Regions from separate parts of the Cupriavidus sp. 05T41 genome, predicted to be linked through region 2. Evidence: predicted binding sites of a transcription regulator. Region 2 holds the regulator's gene; the other holds the start of a gene.
The links. The regulator LexA, encoded in region 2, represses DNA repair genes until DNA is damaged. The targets are predictions, from matches to a motif close to ACTGTATNNNNATACAGT.

Region 1: a site for LexA is predicted at 8,890-8,907, ahead of AC1DKV_RS14175 (PA0069 family radical SAM protein). Genes of this name have one in related genera too.

Annotation. Positions count from the first base shown of each region.
Region 1 is NZ_JBFTLQ010000020.1:10,068-24,985, forward strand. Features, by position in the region: gene dnaE (DNA polymerase III subunit alpha) at 1-955, opposite strand, end outside; gene AC1DKV_RS14125 (sulfurtransferase) at 1,138-1,983, shown strand; gene AC1DKV_RS14130 (CoA pyrophosphatase) at 2,018-2,698, opposite strand; gene rplS (50S ribosomal protein L19) at 2,841-3,236, opposite strand; gene trmD (tRNA (guanosine(37)-N1)-methyltransferase TrmD) at 3,312-4,106, opposite strand; gene rimM (ribosome maturation factor RimM) at 4,162-4,749, opposite strand; gene rpsP (30S ribosomal protein S16) at 4,910-5,164, opposite strand; gene AC1DKV_RS14155 (PQQ-dependent sugar dehydrogenase) at 5,309-6,445, shown strand; gene AC1DKV_RS14160 (hypothetical protein) at 6,625-7,032, shown strand; gene AC1DKV_RS14165 (TM2 domain-containing protein) at 7,289-7,780, shown strand; gene AC1DKV_RS14170 (LysR family transcriptional regulator) at 7,808-8,719, shown strand; gene AC1DKV_RS14175 (PA0069 family radical SAM protein) at 8,944-10,026, shown strand; gene AC1DKV_RS14180 (Lrp/AsnC ligand binding domain-containing protein) at 10,041-10,544, opposite strand; gene AC1DKV_RS14185 (D-amino acid dehydrogenase) at 10,654-11,958, shown strand; gene AC1DKV_RS14190 (acyl-CoA dehydrogenase) at 12,026-13,810, opposite strand; gene AC1DKV_RS14195 (electron transfer flavoprotein subunit alpha/FixB family protein) at 13,914-14,849, opposite strand; gene AC1DKV_RS14200 (electron transfer flavoprotein subunit beta/FixA family protein) at 14,867-14,918, opposite strand, start outside.
Region 2 is NZ_JBFTLQ010000021.1:421-15,338, reverse strand. Features, by position in the region: gene AC1DKV_RS14595 (homoserine dehydrogenase) at 1-257, opposite strand, end outside; gene AC1DKV_RS14590 (pyridoxal phosphate-dependent aminotransferase) at 308-1,540, opposite strand; gene AC1DKV_RS14585 (Mth938-like domain-containing protein) at 1,878-2,258, shown strand; gene AC1DKV_RS14580 (peroxiredoxin) at 2,412-2,873, shown strand; gene AC1DKV_RS14575 (PhoH family protein) at 3,226-4,947, shown strand; gene AC1DKV_RS14570 (hypothetical protein) at 5,122-5,565, shown strand; gene AC1DKV_RS14565 (C40 family peptidase) at 5,654-6,343, shown strand; gene AC1DKV_RS14560 (inorganic phosphate transporter) at 6,432-7,442, opposite strand; gene AC1DKV_RS14555 (DUF47 domain-containing protein) at 7,456-8,082, opposite strand; gene AC1DKV_RS14550 (replicative DNA helicase) at 8,306-9,697, opposite strand; gene rplI (50S ribosomal protein L9) at 9,917-10,369, opposite strand; gene rpsR (30S ribosomal protein S18) at 10,401-10,679, opposite strand; gene priB (primosomal replication protein N) at 10,683-10,982, opposite strand; gene rpsF (30S ribosomal protein S6) at 11,078-11,452, opposite strand; gene AC1DKV_RS14525 (asparaginase) at 11,554-12,552, opposite strand; gene lexA (transcriptional repressor LexA) at 12,783-13,439, shown strand; gene AC1DKV_RS14515 (hypothetical protein) at 13,557-13,727, shown strand; tRNA gene AC1DKV_RS14510 (tRNA-His) at 13,864-13,939, shown strand; gene AC1DKV_RS14505 (DUF808 domain-containing protein) at 14,185-14,918, shown strand, end outside.

The sequences.
Region 1 (14,918 bases), on a different contig from region 2:
CGTCGGGAAACAGCACCTCCATGCGCTTTTCCAGGCCTTCCTTGGCCAGCTGGACCAGGTAGTCGTCGAGCGACATGCCGTCCGGCGTGGGGAACAGCGGCAGGCGCGGCTTGCCGAGTTCGAGCGTGAGGTTGCAGCGGCGCGCGATCTGCACCGCATTTTCCAGCGCGGAGGGGATGTCGGCGAACAGCGCGCACATCTCGTCCTGCGTCTTGAAGTACTGGTCGGTGGTGAAGCGCCGCGTGCGCCGCGGGTTGGCCAGCAGCTCGCCTTCGGCGATGCAGGTGCGGGCTTCGTGCGCGGTGAAATCGTCGGGCGTCATGAACTGCACCGGATGCGTGGCCACCACGGGCAGGCGCATCCTGGCGGCAAGCTGCACCGCCTGCTGCACATAGGAGTCGGTGCCGGGCTGGCCGGCCCGCTGCAGCTCGATATAGAAGCGCTGCGGGAACACCTTGGCCCAGTGCGCGGCGGCGCGCTCGGCCGCGGCGTCGTTGCCGTTGGCCAGCGCCATGCCGACGTCGCCGCCCATGGCACCGGACAGTGCGATCAGGCCGGTGGCCAGCGGCAGGCCCTCTTCGCCGGCTTCATCGAACCAGCCTGGCTCGATCTCGGCGCGGCCGCGGTGCTGGTTGGACAGCCAGGCGCGCGACAGCAGCATGCACAGGTTGAGGTAGCCGCGCCGGTCCTGCACCAGCAGGAGCAGCCGCGCGGGCTTGTCGCGGTCTTCAGCGTTGGTGAGCCAGACGTCGGCGCCGACCACCGGCTTGACGCCGCCGCCGCGCGCTTCCTTGTAGAAGCGGATCAGGCCGAAGGCGTTGGCCAGGTCGGTCAGGGCGAGCGCGCCCATGCCGTCGGCCGCCGCGGCCTTGACGGCGTCGTCGAGGCGCACGATCCCGTCGACGACGGAGTATTCGGAGTGGAGGCGGAGATGAACGAAGCGAGGTGCAGACATGGGCGTGATTGTACCGGCTCGGCATGCCTGCGCCTGCGTTCTTTGCGCGGGCGCCGCGCGCGCAAGCTTGACCCCCGCGCTGGGAAAAAGCCGGCGCGCGGCCTTTGAGGCGCTATAATTTCGCCTTTCCAATCAGGCAGTTACCGCGCGGTCACAAGGCGCGGGCCGGGCGCGCGCCATTTATGCAGATCGTAAACATCTCCGCTTACAAATTCGTCACGCTGGACGATATCCCGGTCTTGCGCCCGGACATGCGCGCGCGCTGCGAGGCCCTGGACCTCAAGGGCACCATCCTGCTCGCGCCGGAGGGCATCAACATGTTCCTGGCGGGCAGCCGCGACGCCATCGGCGGTTTCATGGACTGGCTGCACGCCGACCCGCGCTTCGCCGACATCGCGCCCAAGGAAAGCCTGTCGGAGACCCAGCCCTTCAAGCGCATGCTGGTGCGCGAGAAGAAGGAAATCATCACCATGAAGATGCCGCTGATCCGCCCCGAGGCCGGGCGCGCGCCGGCGGTACGGCCGGTGGACCTCAAGCGCTGGCTCGACCAGGGCCACGACGATGCTGGCCGCCCGGTAGTGATGCTCGATACCCGCAATGATTTCGAAGTGGCGGTCGGCACCTTCGCGCAGGCGGTGGATTACGACATCGCGAAGTTCAGCGACTTCCCGCCCGCCATCGCCGCGCACAAGGCGGAGCTCGAGGGCAAGACCGTGGTGTCGTTCTGCACCGGGGGCATCCGCTGCGAGAAGGCCGCCATCCATATGCAGGAAGCCGGCATCGAACACGTCTACCAGCTCGAGGGCGGCATCCTGAAGTATTTCGAGGAGGTGGGCGGCAGCCACTACGAAGGCGACTGCTTCGTCTTCGACTACCGTACCGCGCTGAATCCGAACCTGGAACCGGCCGGTCCCAGGCAGTGCTTTGCCTGCCGCGCCGTGGTCACCGCCGAGGAGCAGCAGGGCCCGCACTACGTGGTGGGCAAGAGCTGCCCGCATTGCATCGCCGAAAGGCAGGCAGCCGCCTGAACGCAAACGGCTTCAGCACGGCCTGTAGCCAGCTTCAGGCCGCCAGCAGGTGATAGAGGTTGCGCAGCATCCCGGCGGTCGCGCCCCAGATGAAGTGGTGACCGCCGTTTTCGCGCGGAAACGGCATGGCGTAGAAAAGCCGCTCGCCGTCCACCCAGCGGAACAGGCGCTGCTGGTGATGCGAAGGATCCATCAGGAAGCCTAGCGGCACTTCGAACACATCCGCCACCTCGCGCGCATCCGGGCGCAGCGTGAAGCCGCCGCGGACCAGGCCCACCACCGGGCTGACGTGGAAGCCGGTGCCCGTGATGTAGTCCGGCAAGGCGCCCAGCACCTCGACATAGCCGCGCCCCAGCCCCACCTCTTCTTCCGTCTCGCGCAGCGCGGTGGCCACGCGGTCGATATCCGACGCCTCGTGGCGCCCGCCGGGAAAGCTGATCTGCCCGGCATGCGCGCTCAGGTTGGCGTTGCGCTGCGTCAGCAGCACCGTCAGCCCGTCTTCGCGCTCCACCAGCGGCACCAGCACGGCCGCGTCGCGCAGCGCCTTGCTGCGGTCGTAGGCGCGCGATTCGTCAGTCAGCTCGGGAGCCCAGGCCGGCGGCGACTTGAGCCTGTGGCGGATGAAATCAGGCCGCAGGCGCACATCTGGCAGCGCCGGGTGGCGGGTATCGGTGGAAACGACGGGGAGGGATTCGGGATCGAAGGCGGGACGCATATCGGATCGCAGTATGACAGATGCGGGCCAAAGCCGTCTTTGCGCATCGCAACACGACAGTCTGCGCGGCAATGCAAAAAGGGCACCCGAAGGTGCCCTTTTTGCGCAGCCATGGCCGGCGGAACCGGCCACGGCAACCAGCTTACTGGGCGGCCGCTGCCTTGGCGGGGGCTGCCTTGTATGCCAGCTTTTCCTTGATACGCGCCGACTTGCCCGAACGCTGGCGCAGGTAGTACAGCTTGGCGCGACGGACGTCACCGCGGCGCTTCACTTCGATACCGGCGATCAGCGGGGAGTACAGCTGGAACGTACGTTCCACGCCTTCGCCCGAGGAAATCTTGCGCACGATGAAGGACGAGTTCAGGCCGCGGTTGCGCTTGGCAATCACGACGCCTTCGTAGGCCTGCACGCGCTTGCGGTTACCTTCCACCACGTTCACGCTGACGATCACGGTGTCGCCGGGCGCAAATGCGGGGATGGTCTTGTTCGCGGTCAGACGCGCGATTTCGTCTTTCTCGATCAGCTCGATGAGGTTCATCGTTTCTTCTCCTTGTCCATCATGCCAGCGTTGAATGCCCCGGGCATTGCCCGGGCCCCGGCAGAGGATGGGGTTTCACTTGACGGGAGCGAACTCCCGCCCTTCATTCGCCAGCCACGCCGACAGGAATTTCTCGTCGGCACGGCTGAGCAAACCTTCGCTGCGCGCCGCCTCGATCAGGTCGGGGCGCTTCTTCGCAGTATTCGCCAGCGCCTGCTGGCGCCGCCACTTCTCGATCTCGGCGTGATGACCCCCGAGCAGTATCTCGGGCACCCGCACGCCTTCGTACTCTTCAGGCCGCGTGTAATGCGGGCAATCCAGCAGCCCATTGACAAAGCTGTCCTGGACCGCCGACTGCGCATCGCCCAGCACACCGGGCAAATGCCTGACCACCGCGTCGATCACGGCCATCGCCGGCAGTTCGCCGCCCGACAGCACGAAATCGCCGAGGCTGATTTCCTCGTCCACGCGCCGCTCGATCAGGCGCTGGTCGATGGCCTCGTAACGCCCGCACAGCAGCACGAGACCCGGGCGCTGCGCCAGCGACATCACCTTCGCATGCGTCAGCGGCGCGCCCTGCGGCGACATCAGCACCACATGCGGCCGTACCGCCTGCGCCTCCGGCCGCGCGGCCTGCTGGGCCGCGCATGCCGCATCGATAGCGTCCTCGAGCGGCCTGGCCAGCATGACCATGCCAGGGCCGCCGCCATACGGGCGATCGTCGATGGTACGGTAATTGTCGGTGGTGAAATCGCGCGGATTCCAGGTGCGCAGCGCATAACGCTGCTGCTTCGCCGCCCGGCTGGTAATGCCCCAGTCGGTCAGCGCGCGAAACATCTCGGGAAACAGCGTGATCACATCGAACTGCATCCGCCTCTCCCTTTGCCTGCCCACCAGGTCGGGCTCGGCGCCTGTTGCCAGGCGCTCAGTAGTCCAGCCCCCAGTCGACCACCACGCGCCGGGCCTTGATATCGACCGAGCGCAGGAATGCATCGACAAACGGGACCAGGCGCTCGCCCGTCTTGCCGTCGGGCAAGGCATGCGCCACCTGCAGGATCTGGTGAGCCCCGTTGTCGATCAGCCCGGACACTTCGCCCAGCAGCTCGCCCTGTTCGTTGAACACGGCGCAGCCGATCAGATCGACCCAGTAAAACTCGTTCTCGTCCGGCGCGGGAAAATCCTCGCGGCGGATCCATACGCGACGCCCCTTGAGCGCTTCCGAGTGACTGCGATCGGACACGCCGACCGCCTGCGCCACCACGGTACCGCTATGCTCGCGGGATTGCGCGATCTTCACGCACAAGGCATCGGACTGCACGGCGGCAGCCGCACCCAGCACGCCGGACGGCGGCGGCCTGAGCAGCCACCAGCGGCGCGCGTGCAGCAGCGCGCTCGCATCGTCGGCATGCGGCTGGATCTTGACCCAGCCCCGAATCCCGTATGCTGCGCCGATATAGCCGACTTCGACCAGGTCGTCCGGCAACGCGTCGGTATAGGCCAGCGCGGCCGGCAACCCGGTCGCGCCCTGCGGCTTGAGATTCGGCTTTTGCTGGGCCGCCTGCGGCCGCGCCGAGGGTTCGAGCGGCACATTGAGCGGCCGCCGCGCCGGGGCGCCTTGCTTGCGTTCGGTCACTTGTCGTTTGCCACGCGTCGCGAAACGCGCGTCACAACAATCAGGCTGCGGCCTTGGCGGCGTTTTGCTTGACCAGACGGGCAACCGTCGGCGACATCTGCGCGCCAACGCCAGTCCAGTAGGTCAGGCGGTCCTGCACCAGGCGCAGGCCTTCTTCGCTTGCCGAAGCCAGCGGGTTGTAGAAGCCGATGCGCTCGATGAAACGGCCATCACGGCGGTTGCGCGAGTCAGCAGCGACGATGTTGAAGAACGGGCGCTTCTTGCTGCCACCGCGAGCCAGACGGATTACGACCATGGGTTGATTCCTCAGAAAACTTGATGTTCGAACACGAAACGCAAGAGTATAGACCAAATCCCGAGGCCAAACAAACACTTAGAGCGATTGACGCGACACACCGCCACAGGCATCGTGGCGAAAACCCCGACAGGAGAGCGTCGCATGCGTTCCTACCTCCACATTCCCGCCTGCCGCGCCCTGCTGGCGGGCGTGCTCGCCGCTGGCGCGTGCCTTGGCGCTAACGCCAGCAGCACCGCAGCGCAGGCCTTGCCGCTCGACCAGATCAAGCTGCCGCCCGGATTTCGCATCGAAGTGCTCAGCCAGTCGGTGCCGGAGGCGCGCGGCATGACCATGTCGCCGGCCGGCACGCTGTTCGTGGGCACGCGCGGGGAAGGCAAAGTCTACGCCATCAGCAACCCGCTGGCCGGCAGCCCCCAAGTGCGAACGGTGGCCACGGGCCTGACCATGCCAGTTGGCGTCGCCTTCCGGAACGGCGCGCTGTATGCCTCCTCGACCTCGCGCATCGTGCGGCTCGATGACGTGGAAGCCCGGCTGGACAACCCGCCCAGGCCGGTGGTGGTGAGCGACCGCTTTCCCGGCGAAACCCACCACGGCTGGAAATTCATCGCCTTCGGGCCCGACGGCTATCTCTACGTGCCGGTCGGCGCGCCCTGCAATATCTGCGCGCCCGACGAGAACCGCTACGCCAACATCATGAAGATGAAGCCCGACGGCAGCGACCTGCAGGTGGTGGCGCGGGGCGTGCGCAACTCGGTCGGCTTCGACTGGCACCCCGCCACGCGCCAGCTATGGTTTACCGACAACGGCCGCGACTTCCTGGGCGACGACCAGCCCGACGACGAACTCAACCGCCTCACCCGCGCCGGCCAGCATTTCGGCTACCCGTTCTGCCATGCCGGCACCATTGCCGACCCGGAATTCGGCAAGCAGCGCGCCTGCGCGGAATTCGAACCGCCGGTGGCCAGGCTGGGCGCTCATGTGGCCGCGCTCGGCATGCGTTTCTATACGGGCGCGCAATTTCCTGCCGAATATCACAACAATATCTTTATCGCCGAACATGGCAGCTGGAACCGCAGCGAGCGGATCGGCTACCGCATCGCCAGGATCGTGCTGGATGACGCTGGCCAGGTGGTGCGCCAGGAAATCTTCGCGCAGGGCTGGCTGCAGAATGACAAGCCATGGGGCCGTCCGGTCGATGTCCAGGTGGCACCGGACGGCTCGCTGCTCGTCAGCGACGACATGGCGGGCGCGATCTACCGCATCCGCTACGCGCCATGAAAACGGAGGCGGCCCGCGCCTCGCCGGCAGCTGTCGACAGGCGGCAAATTCCCCGGCAGTGGGGACGAAACAATCCGTTACACCGGTAACGGCTTTTGCATAGGCGTGCCGGATGCGCGTGCGTACCATGATTCCATCTACCAATAACATCACCGCGCGACAGGAAACTGGGATTCCGCATGCTCCCCCGCAATCTCCTGCGCGACCCGGTGGCTGGCATCCTGTTGGCCGTCTTCCTGATCGGCCTCAGCCCTGCCGGCCACGCTCAGGTCGCGTTCTGGCAACATAACCGGCCCGAAGGCCGGAACATGACCAATGCGCGCGGGCAACCGAGCCAGGGTGGCTGGGAAATGGCAAGCGTGCGTGCCGAACGGCAGGACCATGTACGCGCCCAGATCGAACGCATGGAAGCGCGCGCCCGCGCGGACGACCGCCTGAACGGCCGCCCGCCGCCCCCCCAGGAACGCGAAGACGAACGCGGCCGCCACCCCGATCGCAATGCGCAGGCCGATGGCGGGCGTGGCGATCAGCGCGGCTCCGGCATGGGCCCGGGTTGGCAGGCCCGTGGCCGGGACGGCAGCCGCTAGGCTGCCAGCACGATATCCACTTCTCGCATCCCCCTCGCATCCCCCTCGCGGCGCTGTCCCGGCTTGGCTTTGGTCGCGCCTCTCGCACGGTTCCCGGGCAGTATCCAAACAGTTCGCAAGCGACGGCGGCAGCGCGCCTGTGCCGCATTGTCCGCGCCGCGTAGCGGCGTACAATGAGCGCCGGCGCCAGCCTGCCTGGCCCTCACCCCGACCCTGTGCCGGCACGCCTTGCCGGCCCTCCACTTCGTAGCTGCCCATGCCTGCCGCCACCCAAGCCCCATCATCTGCCGCCGCGACCGTCACGACATCCCCCGGAAAATCGAAGCTGATCACGGTGGCACTGGCCTTCCTGTTCGGCAGCCTGGGGCTTCACCGCTTCTACCTGGGCGGGTTGCGCGACAAGTTCGGCTGGGCCCATCTGCTGGCGACGCTGGCCGGCGCGATCGGCGTGGCGTCGATGCAGACCGGGGCCGGCTCGCCGGCGCTGAACTGGACCTTCGCGGTGGCCGGCGGCACGTCGGTGATCGCAGCCTTCCTCACGGCCATCGTGTACGGGCTGCGTCCGGACGACAAATGGGACGCCCGCTTCAACCCGCACGGCAAGCCGACGCGCTCCGGCTGGCCAGTCGTGATCCTGGTCATCCTGTCACTGCTGATCGGCACCGGGCTGCTGATGGCCGGCCTCGCCATCAGCTTCCAGACCTTCTTCGAATCCCAGGTCGAGGCGGCCCGCGCCCTCTCGCAATAAGCGCACGGCGCAGCCATTCCGGCGCCAATGCACTTCGACCTGCTCGACATCGCCGTCTTCGTGCGCGCCGCCACGCTGGGCAACCTGTCGGCCGCGGCGCGCGATCTCGGGCTATCCACCTCGTCGGCCAGCAGCAGGCTCGCGCAACTCGAGCAGCAACTGGGGACGCGGCTTCTGCACCGGACCACGCGGCGCATCTCGCTGACCGGCGACGGCCAGCGTTTCCTCGAGCATGCCGGGCAACTGCTCGACACCGCCGACCTCGCGGCGCAAGCGGTGGGCCGAGGCGCCGAAGCCCCGCACGGGCAATTGCGCGTCGCGGTGCCCGCTTCGTTCGGCCGACAGCATGTCTCCCCGGCCATTCCTGCCTTCCTCTCGGCTTATCCGGGACTGTCGCTGGATCTGCGCCTGACCGACCAGGTGATCGACCTGGTCGAGGCCGGCGTCGACGTGGCGCTGCGCATGGGGGCCCTGCCCGATTCGTCGCTGGTGGCGCGGCCGCTGGCGCCGAGCCACCGCGCCATCTGCGCCTCGCCTGCCTACCTTGCCACGCATGGCACGCCGCGACATCCGGAAGACCTGCGCCAGCACAATTGCCTGGTGCTCAGCGACCAGGCCTCATGGCAGTTCGACACGGCGCTCGGCAAGACCGTGGTGGCAGTGAGCGGAAACCTGCGCACGGACAACGGCGAGGTCATCCGCGATGCCATCCTGGCCGGCATGGGGCTGGCGCTCAAGTCGACCTGGGATGTCGGCCCCCACCTGCGCAGCGGCGCGCTGGTCAGCGTGCTGACCGATTATCCCGTGCTGCCGGCAGTTTCGATCTGGGCGGTCTACCCCAGCCGCCGGCAGGTGCCGGCCAAGACCCGCGCGTTCATCGATTTCTTCGCCGCATGTTTCGGCTCTCCGCCCTACTGGGACAGCGAGCCCGCGCAATAGCGCCCCCCGGCGCGAACTGGCCAGGCTGCCCCGCCGCCTGCCGCGATGCCTCAGCCCTGCCATCCCAGACATTGCCTCCTGCCGGCACGCCTGCGTTCACGCCTCGATTCCGTCCGGCTGTCGGACCGCTATGCGCAGGTGCGACCGGGCCTTGGTATTTTGGCGCGACCACTGTATAAATATACAGTATCAACCCAGATTACCTTGGATGCAGGACAGCCCCCGTGCCGAACCGACCCCACCCCATCAGCCCGCTAAAAGGCAGGGCTGCGCGCTCGAATGATGTCAGCCGGTTCGATGCATGGACCCGCGAGCGCGTCGACGATGAATGGCAAGCCGCCGATGAGCCAACGACACCACCGATCCAGACCATTGTCTTCACGGAGAAGGCCAGACGCATCGTCTCGCACAACCAGTCGCCGGACCTGCCCTTCCACGCGTCCATCAACCCCTATCGTGGCTGCGAGCATGGATGCATCTACTGCTACGCGCGGCCCAGCCATGCCTATCTGGGACTTTCGCCTGGCCTCGACTTCGAGACCCGCCTGTACGCGAAGGAAAACGCCGCGGCCCTGCTCGAGGCCGAACTCGGCAGCCGCCGCTACACGCCGTCGGTAATCGCGCTGGGAGTCAATACGGACCCATACCAGCCCATCGAGCGGGGCCTGCGAATCACACGGGGGATCCTGGAGGTGCTGGAGCGCTTCAATCATCCCGTGGCCATCATCACCAAGTCGGGCGTGGTCACCCGCGACATCGATATCCTGCAGCGCATGGCGGCCAGGAACCTGGTGCGCGTCCATGTGTCGGTCACCTCGCTCGACAATGAGATCGCACGCACGCTCGAACCCCGTGCCAGCGCACCGGCGCGCCGCCTGGCCGCGATCGCGGCTCTGCGCGAAGCCGGCATTCCGGTCGGCGTGATTGTGGCGCCCGTGATTCCCGGCCTGACCGACTCCGGGATGGAGGCCATCCTCGAAGCCTGCGCCAAGGCCGGGGCGCGCAGCGCGGCGTACACCCTGCTGCGCCTGCCGCGCGAGGTGGCGGCATTGTTCTCCGAATGGCTGGCCACCTATCATCCGCTGCGCGCGAAGCACGTCGAAAGCCTGGTGGCGCAAATGCGCGGCGGCCAGGCCTACGACTCGCGGTTCGGCGTGCGCATGACGGGCACCGGTATCTTTGCCGAACTCCTGAGCAAGCGTTTCAAGCTGGCATGCCGGCGCTTCGGCCTGAATACCGAGCGCCATGCGCTGACCACCGAACTGTTTTCCCGGGACGGCGCCGCAGCGCAAATGAAACTGTTCTGAACCGCGCCGCGGCTTCAGGCAAGCGGCGCCTTTTCGTCGACCGCGATCGCCAGCGTTTCCTTGATCTCTTCCATCACCACATAGCTCTTGGACTGCGCGGCGCCCGGCAACTGCAGCAGGATATCGCCGAGCAGGCGGCGGTACTCGCCGATCTCGCGGATGCGCGCCTTGATCAGGTAATCGAAGTCGCCCGACACCAGGTGGCATTCGAGCACCTCGGGAATGCGTGATACCTCGCGGCGGAACTGCTCGAACATATTGCCCGACTTGTTGCCGAGCGAGATCTCCACGAAGACCAGCAGGCCGCTGCCCAGCAGCGCGGGATTGAGCCGCGCGTAGTAGCCCATGATGACCCCGTCGCGCTCCATGCGCTTGACCCGCTCGATGCAGGGCGTGATGGTCAGCCCCACGGCTTCCGCAAGCTCCTTCATCGACATGCGGCCATCGGCCTGGAGCAGCGCCAGGATCTTGCGGTCGAGCCGGTCCAGGCTGCGCAGGGGCTGACGACTTGTTCTCATGAGTAAATCCTGTTTCTCTGAAAATTACGATAACTATGACTGCACATATTTCAATAGTATAGAGATAAATACTTTATCTGACTTACTTTCTGGTTGAGAGCCCCCGACTATGCGCGTCCTTGTCCTTGGCAGTGGTGTGATTGGCGTGACGAGCGCCTGGTATCTGGCCCGCGCCGGCCATGAAGTCACCGTGATCGACCGCGAGGCCGCGCCCGCGCTGGGCACCAGTTTTGCCAACGCCGGCCAGATCTCCCCGGGCTATGCCTCGCCTTGGGCCGCGCCGGGCGTGCCGCTCAAGGCCATCAAGTGGATGTTCCAGCAGCATGCTCCGCTCTCCATCCGTCCGGACGGCACCCTGTTCCAGTTGCAATGGATGTGGCAGATGCTGATGAACTGCTCGGCCGAGCGCTACGCCATCAACAAGGAACGCATGGTGCGTCTGGCCGAATACAGCCGCGACTGCATCCGCGCCCTGCGCGCCGATACCGGCATTGCCTACGAAGGACGCCAGCAAGGCACGCTGCAGGTCTTCCGCACCGACGAGCAGCTTGAGGGCGCGGCCAAGGACATCGCCGTGCTCGAACAGGCCGGCGTGCCCTACCAGTTGCTATCGCGCGAGGACCTCGCCGCCAGCGAACCGGCCCTTGCCGCCGTCAGCCAAAAGCTGAGCGGCGGCCTGCGGCTCCCCAATGACGAAACCGGCGACTGCCAGCTCTTCACCACGCAACTCGCGGCCATGGCCGAGAGCCTGGGCGTGCAGTTCCACTACAACCGCTCCATCGACGGCCTGCTCACCAAGGGCGACGCGGTCACCGGCGCCATGGTGGGTGGCCAGCCCGTGATGGCGGACCTGGTGGTGGTAGCGCTGGGCAGCTGGTCGACGCCCTTCGTGAAGAACTTCCTGCCGGGCCTCTCGAACCTGCCGGTCTACCCGCTCAAGGGCTTCTCGATCACCGTGCCGATGACCGATGCAACCCGCAGCCCGGTGTCGACGGTGCTCGACGAAACCTACAAGGTTGCCATTACGCGCTTCGACGACCGTATCCGCGTGGGCGGCATGGCCCAGATCGTCGGCTATGACCGTTCGCTGGACCCGTCCAAGCGCCGCACGCTGGAGCATGTGGTGACCGACCTGTTCCCCGGCGCCGGCGATGTCAGCCGCGCCACGTTCTGGACCGGCCTGCGCCCGATGACGCCGGATGGCACCCCCATCGTCGGCCCGACTCCGCTCAAGGGCCTGTGGCTCAATACCGGGCACGGCACGCTGGGCTGGACCATGGCCTGCGGCTCGGGCAAGCTGCTGTCGGACCTGGTGTCCGGTACCTCGCCCGCCATTCGCGCCGACGACCTGTCGGTGGCACGCTATGTGAAGCAGCCGGGCACGCGCGCCGTGCACCGCCCCGCCGTGGCCTGAGCGATCCGGGCTCGCGCGTAAAAAAAGGCGGCCCCGCGGGGCCGCCTTTTGCTTGCGCACGAACAGGTCAGAACTGCGCTTCGCTCAAGGCATTGACCGGCGCGGCGCCCGCCACGACGGCATCGCGCAAACCCGATGCCTGCGACAGGATGTGCTCGGCGAAGAAATGCGCCGTGGCGATCTTGGCGTCATGGAACGATGCATCCTCGCCGCGCTTTGCCTGTGCCACCAGCATGGCGCGGCCGAGCTGCCAGCCCGAGAACACGATGCCGCACAGCTTGAGGTAAGGCACGCTGCCGGCAAACACGGCGTTGGGATCCGCCTTGGCATTGGACGCCACGAACGCCACCACGGCTTCCAGCGCCGTGCGGCCCTTGGCCAGCTGCGCCTGCACCGCTGCGAACGCCGCGCCATCCTGCTTGCCCAGTGCGGCTTCCGTTTCCGCGATCTGCGCGCAGATGGCACGCGCCACGGCACCGCCGTCGCGCAGGGTCTTGCGGCCGACCAGGTCGTTGGCCTGGATGGCGGTGGTGCCTTCGTAGATCGGCAGGATGCGCGCGTCGCGGTAGTGCTGCGCAGCGCCGGTTTCCTCGATGAAGCCCATGCCTCCGTGGACCTGCACGCCAAGGCTGGTGACATCGATCGACAGCTCCGTGCTCCAGCCCTTGACGATAGGCACCAGGAACTCGTAGAAGGCCTGGCTCTGCTTGCGCACGGCCTCGTCCGGATGCTGGTGCGCCGTGTCGCAAGCGGCCGCGGCAACGTAGGCCACCGAGCGTGCCCCTTCGATCAGCGAGCGCATCGTCATCAGCATGCGCTTGACGTCGGGGTGGTGGATGATGGTGACCGCCTCGCGCGCCGAACCGTCGACCGGGCGGCTCTGCACGCGCTCGCGGGCAAAGGCCACGGCCTGCTGGTAGGCACGCTCGGACACGGCGATACCCTGCATGCCGACCGAGAAGCGCGCCGAGTTCATCATGATGAACATGTACTCGAGGCCGCGGTTCTCTTCGCCCACCAGCGTGCCGATGGCGCCGCCGTGGTCGCCGAACTGCAGCACCGCGGTGGGGCTGGCCTTGATGCCGAGCTTGTGCTCGATCGACACGCAATGCACGTCGTTGCGCGCGCCGTTCGAGCCGTCTTCGTTCACCAGGAACTTGGGCACGATGAACAGCGAGATGCCCTTCACGCCCTCGGGCGCGCTCGGCGTGCGCGCCAGCACGAGATGGACGATGTTCTGTGCCATGTCATGCTCGCCGTAGGTGATGAAGATCTTGGTGCCGAAGACCTTGAACGTGCCGTCGCCCTGCGGCTCGGCGCGCGTGCGCACGGCTGCCAGGTCCGAACCGGCCTGCGGCTCGGTCAGGTTCATGGTGCCGGTCCACTCGCCCGAAATCAGCTTGGGCAGGAAGGTGGCCTTCTGCGCGTCCGTGCCGGCGGTCAGCAAGGCCTCGATGGCGCCGTCGGTCAGCAGCGGGCACAGGGCAAACGAGAGATTGGCCGTATTGAGCATCTCGTTGCACGCGGTGGCGATGACCTTGGGCAGGCCCTGGCCGCCGAATTCCTGCGGATGCAGCACGCCCTGCCAGCCGCCCTCGCCAAACTGGCGGAAGGCCTCCTTGAAGCCGGGCGTGGTCGTGACCACGCCGTCCTTCCAGCTGCTGGGGTCGGTGTCGCCGATGCGGTTGAGCGGCGCCAAGACTTGTTCGTTGAACTTGGCCGCCTCGTCGAGCACCGCCTGCGCCGTCTCCGGCGTGGCGTCCTCGAAGCCGGGCAGCTTGCTGACTGCGTCGAGGCCAGCCAGTTCGTTCATCACGAACAGCATGTCCTTGAGCGGGGCACGGTAGGTCATCGATGTCTCCGATATGTATAAAAAAGCCGTTCTCGGGCGGGCCCGGAACGGCTTGTACTCCCTGGCCCGGTCCGGCGCGCCTGGCGGCGGCCGAACCCTGCGATCAGCCCAGCGCCGCCACCAGTTCCGGCACCACGACGTTCAGGTCGCCCACCAGGCCGTAGTCGGCCACCGAGAAGATCGGCGCTTCGGCATCCTTGTTGATCGCCACGATCACCTTGGAGTCCTTCATGCCGGCCAGATGCTGGATCGCGCCGGAGATACCGACGGCGATATACAGTTGCGGCGCGACGATCTTGCCGGTCTGGCCGACCTGATAATCGTTGGGCACGAAGCCGGCGTCCACCGCGGCGCGCGAGGCGCCCATGGCGGCGTTCAGCTTGTCGGCCAGCGGCGTCAGCACCTTGGTGTAGTTCTCGCCCGAGCCCACGCCACGGCCACCGGACACGATGATCTTGGCTGCGGTCAGTTCGGGGCGGTCGCTCTTGGTGACTTCGCGCGAGACGAATTGCGAGATACCCGCGTCAGCCACGGCCGGCAGGCTTTCCACGGCGGCCGAGCCACCGTCGGCAGCAGCGGCGTCGAAGCCGGTGCCGCGCACGGTGATGACCTTCACCTTGTCCGACGATTGCACGGTCGAGATCGCGTTGCCGGCGTAGATCGGGCGCTCGAAGGTATCCGGGCTGTCGACCTTGGTGATGTCCGACAGCTGGGCCACGTCCAGCCTGGCGGCCACGCGCGGCAGGATGTTCTTGCCGTAGGGGGTCGCGGGGGCCAGGATGTGGCTGTAGTCGTTGGCGATGGCCAGCACCTGCTCGGCCACGTTCTCGGCCAGGCCGTCGCCGAAGTAGGCGGCGTCGGCCAGCAGCACCTTGGACACGCCGGCGATCTTGGCGGCCGCGTCGGCGGCAGCCTTCGCGTTGGCGCCGGCCACCAGCACGTGGACGTCGCCGCCGCACTGGGCGGCAGCCGTCACCGTGTTCAGCGTGGCGGACTTGATGGTTTGGTTGTCGTGTTCAGCAATGACGAGTGCAGTCATGTTTTATCTCCTGGCGCTCAGATGACCTTGGCTTCGTTCTTCAGCTTCTGCACCAGCGTCGCAACGTCC
Region 2 (14,918 bases):
GCGATGCCGTAGCCGCCGATCAGTTCGATGACGATGTCGATCTCGGGACGGGTGACGACCTGGTGCGCGTCGGCCACCACCTCGACCTGCCCACCGGTCAGCTCGCGGGCGCGTTCGGTGTTGAGGTCGGCGACCATGGCGATCTCGATGCCGCGTCCTGCGCGGCGGCGGATTTCTTCCTGGTTGCGCTGCAACACGTTGAACGTGCCGCTACCGACGGTACCGATGCCAAGCAGGCCTACTTTGATGGGATTCATGGACGATCTGACTCAGAGTTGCGGAAAAATGAATTGCGCCGCGCGCCGGCTCAGGCCGCGAGGCCGTGGCGCTTGCGGTATGCCTCCAGGAAGCGGCCTACGCGGCCGATGGCCTCGCGCAGGTCTTCCTCGTGCGGCAGGAAAACGATCCGGAAGTGGTCCGGCTTGTCCCAGTTGAAGCCCGTGCCCTGTACCAGCAGCACCTTGGATTCCTGCAGCAGTTCGTAGATGAACTCCTGGTCGTCCTGGATCGGATACATCGACAGGTCGAGCTTCGGGAACAGGTATAGCGCGGCCTTGGGCTTGACGCAGGTGACACCCGGGATCTGCGTGATCAGCTCGTGCGCCAGGTCGCGCTGGCGGCGCAGGCGGCCGCCTTCGGCCACCAGGTCGTTGATGCTCTGGTAGCCGCCCAGCGCGGTCTGGATGGCCCACTGGCCGGGCACGTTGGCGCACAGGCGCATCGAGGACAGCATGTTGAGCCCCTCGATATAGTCCAGCGCCGGACGCTTGTCGCCCGACACGATCATCCAGCCGGCACGGTAGCCGCAGGAGCGGTAGTTCTTGGACAGGCCGTTGAAGGTCACCGTCAGCACGTCGGTCGACAAGGCGGCGATCGACGTGTGGGTGTGCCCGTCGTAGAGTACCTTGTCGTAGATCTCGTCGGCGAAGATGATCAGGCCGTGCTCGCGCGCGATCGTCACGATGCTCTTGAGCAGTTCGTCCGAATACAGCGCCCCGGTGGGGTTGTTCGGGTTGATGACGACAATGGCCTTGGTATTGGGCGTGATCTTGGCGCGGATGTCGTCGAGGTCGGGCATCCACTCGTTGGCCTCGTCGCATACGTAGTGGACCGGGGTACCGCCCGAGAGGCTCACCGCGGCGGTCCACAGCGGATAATCCGGCGCCGGCACCAGCACTTCGTCGCCGCTGTTGAGCAGCGCGTTCATCGACATCACGATCAGCTCCGAGGCGCCGTTGCCCACGTAGATGTCGTCCAGCCCCACGCCTTCGATGTTCTTCTGCTGCGTGTAGTGCATGATCGCCTTGCGCGCGGCGAAGATGCCCTTGGAATCCGAATAGCCCGCCGAATTGGGCAGGTTGCGCATCATGTCCTGCTGGATCTCTTCCGGCGCGTCGAAACCGAACACGGCCAGGTTGCCGATGTTCAGCTTGATGATCTTGTGTCCTTCCTCTTCCATCTGCTTGGCCTTCTCCAGCACCGGGCCGCGGATGTCGTAGCAAACATTGTTGAGCTTGTTGGATTTCTGGATCGGTTTCACGGCGATGTCGGCAGGAGGCAAGGGCCGCCGGGTGAACGGCGGCTGGCTAGAGAATCTGGGTGGGAAGGAGCGGTCCGCGAGCGCCTGTCCGCTGCAATGCAACGCAAAACGTGGCAGGCAGGGAGGCAAAAGCTATAATTTATCGGATTATGACAGACTTCGGCAGGGATTCTTGCATTGCAGCGTATGCCGCCGGCAGCCGCCGCGCGCGGCGCGGCCTGCCCTGCCGGCCGGCCTGCAGTACCCGCCCGCTGCCACCGACACTGCCCTCAACCCGCCCCGCGCGGCCCGGCCCCGCCGCCGCGCCCGCGCCGGCGCCGCCCCGAAAGGTTTCCCCTTGAAACTCCACGCTGACCAGCCCAATGCCCTCAATACGGTGACCGCCTACGGGCCCGGCTATATCGAAATCAACATGGTGCGCTACACGGACTCCGTGCTGGTCATGCCCGAAGGCGAGGTCCGGCCATGGCCGGTACGGCACTTCGAAGACCTCGAGCCGGCCCATTTCGAGGGGCTGCTCGAGCACGCACCCGAAGTGGTGCTGCTCGGCACCGGCAGCCGCCTGCGCTTCCCGCACCCGCGCCTGACCGCCTCGCTGGCGCGCCGGCATGTAGGGGTCGACGCCATGGACCTGCAGGCCGCATGCCGTACCTACAACATCCTGATGGCGGAAGGCCGCAAGGTGGCGGCCGTGCTGCTGCTCGAAGACCCGGCCTGAGGCCGGCCCGGCGCCATGCGCCCGCCCAGGGACGAAACGACAAGTTACGCGGGCGCCACGCTTGAAGTTTGCCGGGCAGCCCCCATCTGCCGCCACCATGGTGGCAGCACTCATGCAGCCGCCCCCTTCCTGCCCCTCCCAGGAGCCATAAGAATGACAGTCAGTCTCGACCAGGCCGTATCCGACTTCAGCGCGCCCGCCACCGGCGGCGCTTTCCGCCTTGCCGGGCAGCGCGGCAAGACCGTGGTGCTGTATTTCTACCCCAAGGACAATACGCCGGGTTGCACCACCGAAGCCATGAACTTCCGCGACCAACACGACGACTTCGTCAAGGCCGGCGCGGCGGTGTACGGCATCTCGCGCGACAGCATGAAGTCGCACGACAACTTCAAGGCCAAGCTGGAGCTCCCCTTCGAGCTGATCTCGGACGGCGACGAAGCCGTCTGCAATCAGTTCGATGTCATCAAGATGAAAAAGATGTATGGCAAGGAAGTGCGCGGCATCGAGCGCAGCACCTTCATCATCGACGGCAAGGGCATCCTGCGCCACGCCATGCGCGGCATCAAGGTGCCCAACCATGTGGACGAGGTCCTGCAGATCGTGCGGGATCTCTGAGCGCAAACGCCCTTCGGGGCGGCGGCTGGATCGCCGCAGCAACACCTTGGCCCCCGGGTCCTGCCAGCGATTGCAAAACAGAAATCGTTCGGATACATTGATCCGTAATGAGTTCAGAATCCGGATGCCACGCTGTTTCATCGTCCCGGCCCAGGCGCCTCGAGCCCCGGGCCGGTAGCGGACCTGCCGTGTCTCCGGTCCGCAAGAAAGCCGTCAAACCTGCTGCACAGGTCTGGCGGCTTTTTTGTTTGTACGCACAGGACACGATCGGCAACTTCGCGGCCCAGCGCGGCCGCACTCGTGCCCTGCGCCGTTTTCCAGCCGTCTTCTCCCCCTGAAAGGAAAGCCAAGCATGCCGCTGCCGACCATGCCCGCCAAGCCTGCTCAATTGCTTGACCCGAGTGAATTCGCCCCGGTGACCAAGCTGCCCAAGGCCAGATCAGCGACACAGGCCAAGAAACCTGTGCCGGCGCTGGAGCGCGTGGCCTTGCTGGAAACCGGAAACAGCACGGCGCAAGACGCCTCGGGCGTCGAGACCCGCATCGGCGGCACCACGCGAGCGCGCAACAAGGACGCGCCGACGCCGCTGACGCCCGTGCCGACCCTGGCCTCGGTGCCGAAGACCCCGGCCAAGACCGCCGCCGGCACCACCAGCCGCCGCGCACCCAAACACACTGGCCCGGCCAAGCTGTTCGTGCTGGACACCAACGTGCTGATGCACGACCCGACCTCGCTGTTCCGCTTCGAAGAGCATGACGTCTATCTGCCGATGATGACGCTCGAGGAGCTGGACAACCACAAGAAGGGCATGAGCGAAGTCGCGCGCAACGCGCGCACCGTCAGCCGTACCCTCGACGCGCTGGTGGGGGGCACCGACGGCGTGCTCGACGACGGCATGCCGCTGGCCAAGCTCGGCAACCGCGATGCGCAGGGCAAGCTGTTCCTGCAGACCAAGCTCAACGAGATCAAGCTGCCCGACGGCCTGCCGCAAGGCAAGGCCGACAACCAGATCCTGGGCGTGGTCAGCGCGCTGCAGCAGCAGTTTCCGGACCGCCAGGTCGTGCTGGTGTCGAAAGACATCAATATGCGCATCAAGGCCCGCGCCCTGGGGCTGCCCGCCGAGGACTACTTCAACGACCAGGTCCTCGAGGACAAGGACCTGCTCTACTCGGGCGTGATGATCCTGCCCAACGACTTCTGGGCCAAGCACGGCAAGGGCGTGGAGAGCTGGCAGGATCCGAAGTCCGGCGCGATGTTCTATCGCCTGACCGGACCGCTGGTGCCCTCGTTCCTGGTCAACCAGTTCGTCTACCTGGAGCCCAGCGACGGCAGCCTGCCGCTGTACGCCCAGGTCAAGGAGATCAACGGCAAGACCGCGCTGCTGCAGACGCTCAAGGACTACACGCACCACAAGAACAATGTGTGGAGCGTGACCGCGCGCAACCGCGAGCAGAACTTCGCGCTCAACCTGCTGATGCATCCGGAGATCGACTTCGTCACGCTGCTGGGCCAGGCCGGCACCGGCAAGACCCTGCTGGCGCTGGCGGCGGGCCTGGAGCAGGTGCTGGACCAGAAGCTCTACAACGAGATCATCGTCACCCGCGCCACCGTGCCGGTCGGCGAGGATATCGGCTTCCTGCCCGGCACCGAGGAAGAGAAGATGCAGCCCTGGATGGGCGCATTCGACGATAACCTCGAGGTGCTGCAGAAGAGCGACGACAGCGCCGGCGAATGGGGCCGCGCCGCCACCCAGGAACTGATCCGTTCGCGCATCAAGGTCAAGAGCATGAACTTCATGCGCGGCCGTACCTTCGTCAACAAGTTCGTCATCATCGACGAGGCGCAGAACCTGACGCCGAAGCAGATGAAGACGCTGGTGACGCGTGCGGGCCCGGGCACCAAGATCATCTGCCTGGGCAATATCGCGCAGATCGATACGCCCTACCTCACCGAAGGATCGTCCGGGCTCACCTACGTCGTCGACCGCTTCAAGGGATGGAGCCATAGCGGCCACGTCACGCTGGCGCGCGGCGAGCGCTCGCGCCTGGCGGACCATGCCGCGGATGTCCTGTAGGCGTTGCACCAAGCCGGCAAGCCCGCTTCCCGTGTAGGACCGCGCCCGGCAGCATTGTCTGCCGGCGTGGCCTAGCATCAAGGTAACCGGAGCGCCCGCCAAGTTCGGCACCCTGCGTGCCGGCGCCTGGCGGGCGCTTTTTCATCTTGGCTCTGGATCGACGGAGGCACTTGAATGGATACCCAGCATCCTCGCCTGGCGCATGCCAGGAACAAGGTCAGGGCGCGGCTTGCCCTGGCCGGCGGCCTTGCCCTTGCGGCACTTTCCCTGCCATGCGGCTCCGCCCTCGCCGCGGACGAAATGGTGATCCGCACCATGGGGCCGGTCAGCTATGTGTGCGGCGGCATTGCCGCGGACGAGCAGCAGCAGCTCGCCGCGCAGCAGAAGAATTTCAATATGGGCGTGCTCTTCACCCAGGGCGAACGCGGCGAATTCCTGGCCGACGTGGCCGTGCGCATGATGCGCGAAGGCCACGAAGTTGCCAGCTTCACGGCGGCCGGGCCGAAGTGCCTGATCAAGGCCCCGCAAGGCAGCTACAATATCGAAGCGACTTATAAGGGTCAGGCCAAGTCGGTCAATGTGAGCACCGGCACGTACAACGCGCAGTTGCGCTGGTAAGCGGTGCCACCGGACGGCTGCTTTCGCGGCTGTTGCGCGGCTGTCTGCGCGGTGCTTGGCGCCCGGCCCGCAATCGATCAGAACAAGAATGCCAACGCGCCAGACAGGCCAGACAGCCAAGTCACCCGAACCCGGGCCCGTATCATTACCGGCGCGCGTTGCCTGCCGGGCCCGCCTGCCCTTGCTGTGCGCAGCCGCGCTTGTGCTGGCCGCCTGCGCCTCCGCGCCGCCGACCCGCAACGCCGGCCAGACCCGCCCTGGCGGCACCCCCATGGTGGACCCCAGCGCCGGGCTCGAGGAAGTCTCCATCCAGGCCATGTCCCTGGTCGGCACGCCCTACCGCTATGGCGGCAACACGCCCGACTCCGGCTTCGACTGCAGCGGCCTGGTGCGCTACGTGGTGCTGCGCGCCGCCAACGTCAGCCTGCCGCGCACCACCGAGGCAATGGGCGAGCGCGGCGTGGCGCTGGATCGCGGCCAGGTAGCCTCGGGCGACCTGGTGTTCTTCAACACCACCGGCCGCGCCAACTCGCACGTCGGCATCTACGTCGGCCAGAACCGCTTCGTGCACGCGCCGTCCACCGGCGGCACCGTGCGCCTGGAGGACATGGGCAAATCCTATTGGGCGTCGCGCTACAACGGCGCCCGGCGCGTGGCCAGCGCGGCCGTCCCGCCACCGATGCCCGCGCGGCCTCAGCCGCAATTGCCGACGCCGGAGGCTCCTGCCGCCCCGCCGGCCGGGGACGACGACCCCATCGCCGCCTTCGCCAATCGCTAGGTTCGGCGTGCCGGGCATCCCGCGCCCAACAAAAAACCAGGCATGACGCCTGGTTTTTTTGGGGCAGTGCCGACAGCGGGATGTCGCCTCAGAGCACGTGCAAGCCGATCCACCATGCAATCGCCGCCATGAAGGCAGACGCAGGAATGGTCAGCACCCAGGCCCAGACGATATTGCCGGCCACGCCCCAGCGCACGGCCGAAGCCTTCTGCACCGAACCTACGCCGACGATGGCGCCGGTGATGGTGTGGGTGGTGGAGACCGGCACGCCCAGCGCCGAAGCGATGAACAGCGTGATCGCCCCGCCGGTCTCGGCGCAGAAGCCGCCCACCGGCTTGAGCTTGGTGATCTTCTGGCCCATGGTGCGCACGATGCGCCAGCCACCGAACATGGTGCCCATGCCGATCGCCACGTAGCAACTGACGATGACCCACACCGGCGGTTCGCCGCCGCCCTGCGCCACATGGCCGCTGGCGATCAGCAGCATCCAGATGATGCCGATGGTTTTCTGCGCATCGTTGCCGCCGTGGCCCAGGCTATAGAGCGAGGCCGAGATCAGCTGCAGCCGGCGGAACCAGCGGTCCACGCGGGACGGCGGCGTGCGGAAGAAAGTCCAGGCCACGATCACCATCATCAGCGAACCGAGCACGAAGCCCAGCAGCGGGGAGATCACGATGAACGCAACGGTCTTCGCCAGGCCACCGCCCACCAGCGCGCTGGTGCCGCCCTTGGCCACCGCGGCGCCCACCAGCCCGCCGATCAGCGCGTGCGACGACGACGAGGGAATGCCGTAGTACCAGGTGATCAGGTTCCAGGCGATGGCGCCGACCAATGCGCCGAAGATGACGTGGTGGTCGACGATATGGACGTCGATGGTGCCCGTTCCCACCGTGGCCGCCACCTTGAGGTGGAAGATGAAGATGGCCACCACATTGCACATGGCGGCCATGGCCACGGCGTGGTGCGGCTTGAGCACGCCCGTCGATACCACCGTGGCGATCGAGTTGGCGGCATCGTGGAAGCCGTTCATGAAGTCGAACAGCAAGGCGAGGCCCACCAGCAAGGCGATCACCCACAAGCTCATTTGTATGGTCTGCATGCCGATTCGTGCCTCAGGCGTTTTCCAGGACGATGCCTTCGATGATGTTGGCGACGTCCTCGCACTTGTCGGTGATGGTTTCCAGTTGCTCGTAGATGGCCTTGAGCTTGATCAGCCGTTTCACGTCGGTCTCGTCGCGGAACAGCTTCGACATGGCCGAGCGCATCACGCGGTCCGCCTCGGACTCGAGCTGGTCGATCTGCTGCGCCGTCTTGAGGATGGCGCTGGCATTGCTCATGTCTTCGAGCAGCCCGACCGCGATCTTGACCTGGTCGCAGCACTGCACGCAGATCGAGGCCAGCTTGCGCGCTTCGTCGGTCAGGCTGGTCACGTCGTACAGCGAGATGGTCTCCGCCACGTCTTCCATCAGGTCGAGGATGTCGTCCATGGTGGTGATGAGCTTGTGGATCTCATCGCGGTCCAGCGGCGTGATGAAGGTCTTGTGCAGCAGGTCGATGGTGTCGTGCGTGATGCGGTCGGCCTTCTTTTCGGTGGCCTGGACGCGGCGCGCGTGTGCCTCGGCATTGGGCAGGTCGTTGACCAGCACTTCCAGCTCGCGGGCGGCGGTCACCGCGCAATCGGCATGCTGGTTGAAGTATTCGAAGAACTTGCCCTCCGTGGGCATGAATCGGCCGAACATGGGTTGTTCCTTGTCACGACGCGTTAGCGCCGCTGGTTGTTGCTGAGTGGGTTGCTGGATCAGCCAGTCGTGCATTGAATGACAGCCGCCTCGCGGCGGCTGTCATCAAAACGCAATATTTTACAGGCATGTGGGGCGAAGCCGCGCCTCTTTGATGTGCGGCGCCGGCGATCCGCCTTCCCGGCGGCGCCGGCTGCCCGGCAAGCCGCGCCGGGCCTGGGCTTCAGTTGTCGTTGTCGAAGAAGGCGGGGCCGCCGCTGAAGTTGTCGAACTTCGTGAACTGGCCCAGGAATGTCAGCCGCACGGTCCCGATCGGGCCGTTACGCTGCTTGCCGATGATGATTTCCGACGTGCCCTTGTCCTGCGAGTCCGGGTTGTAGACCTCGTCGCGGTAGATGAACAGGATCACGTCGGCATCCTGTTCGATAGCGCCGGATTCGCGCAAGTCGGACATCACCGGCCGCTTGTTGGGGCGCTGTTCCAGGCTTCGGTTCAACTGCGACAGCGCAATCACGGGGCAGTTGAGCTCCTTGGCCAGGCCCTTGAGCGAACGCGAGATTTCCGAGATCTCGGTGGCGCGGTTTTCACCGCCGCCCGAGCCCGACATCAGCTGCAGGTAGTCGATGATGATCAGGCCGAGCTGGCCGCACTGGCGCGCCAGCCGGCGTGACCGGGCGCGCAGCTCCATCGAGCTCAGCGCCGGGGTTTCGTCGATGAACAGCTGGGCATCGTTCATGCGCTGGATGGCATGCGTCAGGCGCGGCCAGTCTTCGTCGAGCAGGCGGCCGGTACGCAGGCGGTGCTGGTCCAGCCGGCCCACCGAGCCGAGCATACGCATGGCCAGCTGCGTGCCCGCCATTTCCATGGAGAACACCGCCACCGGCAGGCCCTGCTCCACCGCCACATGCTCGCCGATGTTCAGCGAGAACGCGGTCTTGCCCATCGAGGGCCGGCCCGCAACGATGATCAGGTCGCCGGCCTGCATGCCGCTGGTCATGCGGTCCAGGTCGATAAAGCCGGTCGGTACGCCGGTCACATCGGTGCTGGAATCCCGGTGGTACAGCTCGTCGATGCGCTCCACCACCTGGGTCAGCAGCGGCTGGATCTCCTGGAAGCCCTTCTGCCCGCGCGAGCCTTCCTCGGCGATGGCGAAGACCTTGGATTCGGCCTCATCGAGCAGTTCCCGCACTTCGCGCCCCTTGGGCGCGAACGCGGCGGTGGCGATGTCGTCGGCCACGGTGACCAGCTTGCGCAGCACAGAGCGCTCGCGCACGATCTCCGCATAGCGGCGGATATTGGCTGCGCTGGGCGTGTTCTGCGCCAGCGAATTCAGGTAGGCCAGTCCGCCCACCTCCTCCGCCTTGCCGGCTCCCTGCAACACCTCGTAGACGGTGATGACGTCGGCAGGCTTGGTAGCAGCGATCAGCCGGGAGATGCTCTGGAAGATCATCCGGTGATCGAAGCGATAGAAGTCCGCTTCGGACAGGAAATCGGCGATACGGTCCCAGGCGGCGTTGTCCAGCAACAGGCCACCGAGTACCGATTGCTCGGCCTCGATGGAGTGTGGTGGAACCTTGAGATTATCTAGTTGGGGGTCTGCGACGGGCGCGTTCATGGGGAGGGATTATAACGGTGGCCGGGCCCCCGTCGCAGGAGAAATCGCGGCTGTCAGCCATCGTCCGCGATGAAGTGACGGCGGGACGACCAGCCTGTCGCAATTAAGCCCAAAGCAAAAAAGGCAGGAGCGCTTGGCCCCTGCCTTTTTTGTTGTTGCCAGCAATCGATGCCCGCCGCCAGCCCCTGAGCGGGGCCCGCGGTGGCATCGAATCCGGTCTTAGACGTGCTCGCCCAGGACGGCGATGGTCACATCGACCAGCACGTCCGTGTGCAGCGAAACGCTGACCGGATGATCGCCAACGACCTTCAGCGGGCCGTTCGGCAGGCGCACTTGCGCCTTCTCGATCTTGAAGCCTTGGCCTTCCAGGGCTTCGGCGATGTCGGCGTTGGTGACCGAACCGAACAGGCGGCCGTCCACACCCGACTTCTGGGTGATCTGCACGGTCAGGCCGTTCAGCTTTTCGCCTTCGGCTTGCGCAGCGGCCAGCTTCTCGGCGGCGGCCTTTTCCAGCTCGGCGCGCTTGACTTCGAACTCGCTGATGGCGGTCTGGGTCGCACGGCGGGCCTTCTTGTTCGGGATCAGGAAGTTACGGGCGTAGCCGTCCTTCACGCGAACGATGTCACCCAGGTTGCCCAGGTTGATGACTTTTTCCAGCAGAATGATTTGCATCGTGTTTTCTCCTTGACGGACCTAGGGCCGATCAGTTCTTGTGCAGGTCGGTGTAGGGCATCAGCGCGAGGAAACGCGCGCGCTTGATGGCCGTATCGAGCTGACGCTGATAGTGAGCCTTGGTACCGGTCAGGCGGGCCGGCGTGATCTTGCCGTTGTCGCCGATGAAATCCTTCAGGGTGTCCAGATCCTTGTAGTCGATCTGTTCCACGCCAGCCACGGTGAAGCGGCAGAAGCGCTTGCGCTTGAACAGCGGGTTCTGCTGTTGGAAGCGCTTCTTGTTCTTGTTGTCACGTTTGACGAATGCCATGATTCAATCCTTTTCGAATGCTTTACATCCAGTGATGTGAAAGACGAGAGCCTTGCTGTTGCGGTGCTTGCGAGCGAGGAATCCTTCGCAGTCGAGCATCGCGCCGAGCGGGGTACGCTCGAGCCGTTGCCCAACCTGGCCGATTCCCATGGCGGCGATGGCAAATTCCACCTGCCTGGGCGTTTGCGCCTCGACGGTCTGGCCCGCGTACTGCAAGATGCAGTTGACGACGGGGACGCCTGCCGGGGTGTAGCGCAAGGCATCGCGTTCGGCGAGGGTTGCGCAGAGCCTTAACTGGTTCAACGCTGCCTCCCTTCCCGATGCCTGTACCCATGCCCGCCCGCGCCGCCGCGACGCCTCACGTACTCAGCGTCTGCGGCAACCGCAACGGTCCGCACTTACGCGGCCGGGGCTTCGCTGGTCTGTTGCGCGGCCTTGCGGGCTTCTTCGCGCTGCACTTCCTTCATCATCGGGGACGGTGCGGTTTCGGCCTTCTTGGTCTGAACGATGAGGTGGCGCAGCACCGCGTCGTTGAACTTGAACGCGTGTTCGAGTTCAGCCAGGGTTTCCTTGCCGCATTCGATGTTCAGGCAAACGTAGTGAGCCTTGGCCAGCTTCTGGATCATGTAGGCCATCTGACGGCGGCCCCAGTCTTCCACGCGGTGGATCTGGCCTTCCTGCGACGTGACCAGCGTCTTGTAACGCTCGATCATGGCCGGAACTTGTTCACTCTGGTCCGGATGGACGATAAATACGATTTCGTAATGACGCATTGACGCTCCTTTTGGATAAGCCACCCGGGCGCCATGTCCGGTGCGGCAAGGTTGGATAGCCTTAAAGTATAGCGCGCTTTCGCCTTACTCGGCAAGTCGCTTCAACTCCCCGCGAACAGCGCCTGCAGCGCGACCGGATCGGACGCCAGCGCGGGAGTCCCCGCCAGGGCAAACAGCAGGAGCACGCGTGCCTTATAAGGATTCAGGTTGCCGGCCGCAACGAAAACACCGGACGCCGGCCGCGGCGCCACCGGAATCGCCACATGACCCGCACCGGTGCGCGAACTGCGCACGACCGCCACGCCGGCCGCGGCCGCCTCGGCCAATGCCTCGGCCAGCGACTGGTGGATCGAGCCGTTGCCCGCGGCCGCCACGACAAGACCGTTCACGCCCGCCCCGACCAGCGCGTCGACGACCACCCGGCCCGGCTCCGCATAGCTGGCGAGAATCTCCACCTTGGGCCAGGCCTGCGGCATCGGCATGGCCGCGGCCGGCAACCGCGCCGGGGCGCGCGTGAAGCCCACGAAGTCATCCTGCACATAACCGACCGGCCCGCCCGCTGGCGAAGCGAAGGCGTTCACTGCCGACGTGTGCGCCTTCACAACGTCGCGCGCGGCGTGGATCTCCTGGTTGATGACCAGCAGCACGCCCTTCCCCACCGCCTGCGCGTGGCTGGCCACACGCACGGCGTCGAGCAGGTTCAGCGGCCCGTCGGCCGACAACGAGGTCGAAGGCCGCATGGCCGCGGTCAGCACGATGGGCAGCCCGACGGGACAAGCGAGGTGCAACACCATCGCCGTCTCTTCGAGCGTGTCGGTGCCGTGCGTCACGACAATGCCGGCAACGTCGGGTTGCGCGGACCAGAAGCGGATGCGCTCGACCAGCCTCGACCAGAGCGCGAACGACATGTCCTTGCTATCTACCTGGGCGACCTGCTCGGCCTCGATGCGGGCCACACTGCCGAGCGCCGGCACCGCGCCAAGCAAGGACGCCACCGGCACCGTGGCCGCCTGGTATTTGGCGCTACTGGCCGGATTGGAGGAGGAACCTGCGATGGTGCCGCCGGTGGCGAGCACGACGACGCGACGCAATAGGGACATGGCGGGGGACGTGTTGGAATCCGGATTCAAAAGACACGAAATCAGCGATTTGCGTGCCGCGGATTGTAACTCGCTTACCGCCCCACACTTGCGACCAGCACAACCCGCCTGGCGTGCGACAAAGCGCCTGTCGATGAGCAGCCTCCCAAAATTCCGCTTGCACTTCACTCGATACTGTATAAAATCACAGCATACTGTTTAAACATACAGTGCTTTCACATACGGCGACCATGGCGACCCTGACACCGCGACAGCAGCAGATTTTCGACCTGATTCGCAGCACCCTCCAGCACACCGGCTTCCCGCCCACCCGTGCCGAGATCGCCGCCAAGTTCGGCTTCTCCTCGCCCAACGCCGCAGAAGAACATCTGCGCGCCCTGGCACGAAAAGGCGTGATCGAACTCACGCCTGGCGCGTCGCGCGGCATTCGCCTCAAGGTATGGCGCAGCGACTCGGAACTGCCCGACCAGTTCTCCCTCCCCATGGCCGGCGTGATGCAACTGACGCTGCCGCTGGTCGGGCGTGTCGCCGCAGGTAGCCCAATCCTTGCGGCCGAGCATATCGACCGCCAGTATCAGGTCGATGCCTCGGTATTCGAAGTCCAGCCCGACTACCTCCTTCGCGTCCGCGGCCTGAGCATGCGCGACGCCGGCATCCTCGACGGCGACCTACTCGCCGTCAAACGCGCCAGCGAAGCCGCCAACGGCAAGATCGTCGTAGCCCGCCTCGGCGACGACGTCACTGTCAAACGCCTCAACCGACGGGGCGACACCATCGAACTGATCGCAGAGAACCCCGACTTCGCCAGCATCATCGTTGAGCCCGGCCGCGAAGAGTTCTCGCTCGAAGGCATTGCCGTCGGCCTGATTCGTACCGGCGCCTTCTGACGATTCAACAAGTGCGGCTGGAGCGGGCCTGCCCCGCATCAAGCTGCACCCGTTTGTGCCAACGCCACCCGCGCCGCGGGTGCCGCCAACTGTTGTTGCAAATTACCAGGTGTAGCCATGCTGCCAGCCAACCGCTTCTCCGCCCGCCGCCCCGTCAAGCCCGTCCCGTTCCGCCAGTCCAAGGGCGTGCGTATCTATCAGGGCGCGCAACGCCGCACCATGGTCGGCAGCATGGCAGCCATCTGCCGCATGCTCGAACTGGAAGATCTCCCCAAGCTCTCCGCGTGAAATCGCGTTGCGTATCCCTCGATTCAACGGCGCCCTGGCATCACGAAAAAATTTGAGCGAAGTACTAGCCATCCGCGAATGAAGTTTGTATAATCTTGTTTTTCGTCGATCAGCACTCAGCTGAAAGACTACGACGGTGGCTGTAGCTCAGTTGGTAGAGTCCAGGATTGTGATTCCTGTCGTCGTGGGTTCGAGTCCCATCAGCCACCCCAGAATTGCATTGCAAAAACAGCGAGCTGCGAAGCTCGCTGTTTTTGTTTGTGGGTCTGTTATTTGTCTCAGGCCCGATCGCAAGCCGATTCCGGCGCCCTCTCCCCTCCCCATTTCGTCTACGCACTCGCGTTATTTGCCTGGCTCAACGAGGCAATAGCGGTATTCTGACGACGCCGTATGCTCCATGCGCGCGGCAAATGCGCGACGTATCTGCTTTCTCGCTACCCACCCGGGAGATCTGGATATGGCTGGCTCGAGCCTGCTTCTGCTGATCGACGACATCACTACCATGCTTGACGACGTGGCGGCCTTGAGCAAATTGGCCGCCAAGAAGACCGCGGGCGTGCTCGGCGACGATCTCGCCCTCAATGCCCAGCAGGTCAGCGGTGTCAACGCTGAACGCGAGTTGCCGGTGGTTTGGGCTGTTGCGAAGGGATCCCTGCGCAACAAGGCCATCTTGGTACCATCCGCGCTGGCCATCAGTGCCGTCATCCCGTGGGCGATCGTGCCGCTGCTGATGGCCGGCGGCGCCTTCCTCTGCTACGAGGGTTTCGAAAAGATTGCGCACGGCTTCATGCATCAGGACGGGCAGGAGACAGCAGCAAGCCCGGCGCCGGAGACGGCGGACCCCACCGCTCTCGAAAGGTCGAAGATCCGCGGCGCAGTGCGTACGGATTTCATCTTGTCGGCTGAAATCATCGTCATTTCCCTCGGCACCGTTTCGAGCGCCGCGTTCGGGACGCAGGTTGCCGTGTTGACGGCGATTGCCCTGATCATGACGGTAGGTGTCTATGGCCTGGTGGCCGGCATCGTCAAACTGGACGACGCCGGACTCTATCTGCACCAGCGCTCATCGGCCGCGGCGCGCGCTGCGGGCCGCGGCATCCTGCGCATGGCGCCCTGGCTGATGCGGGCGCTCTCGGTGGCGGGTACCGTGGCGATGTTCCTGGTTGGCGGCGGGATCCTGGTCCACGGATT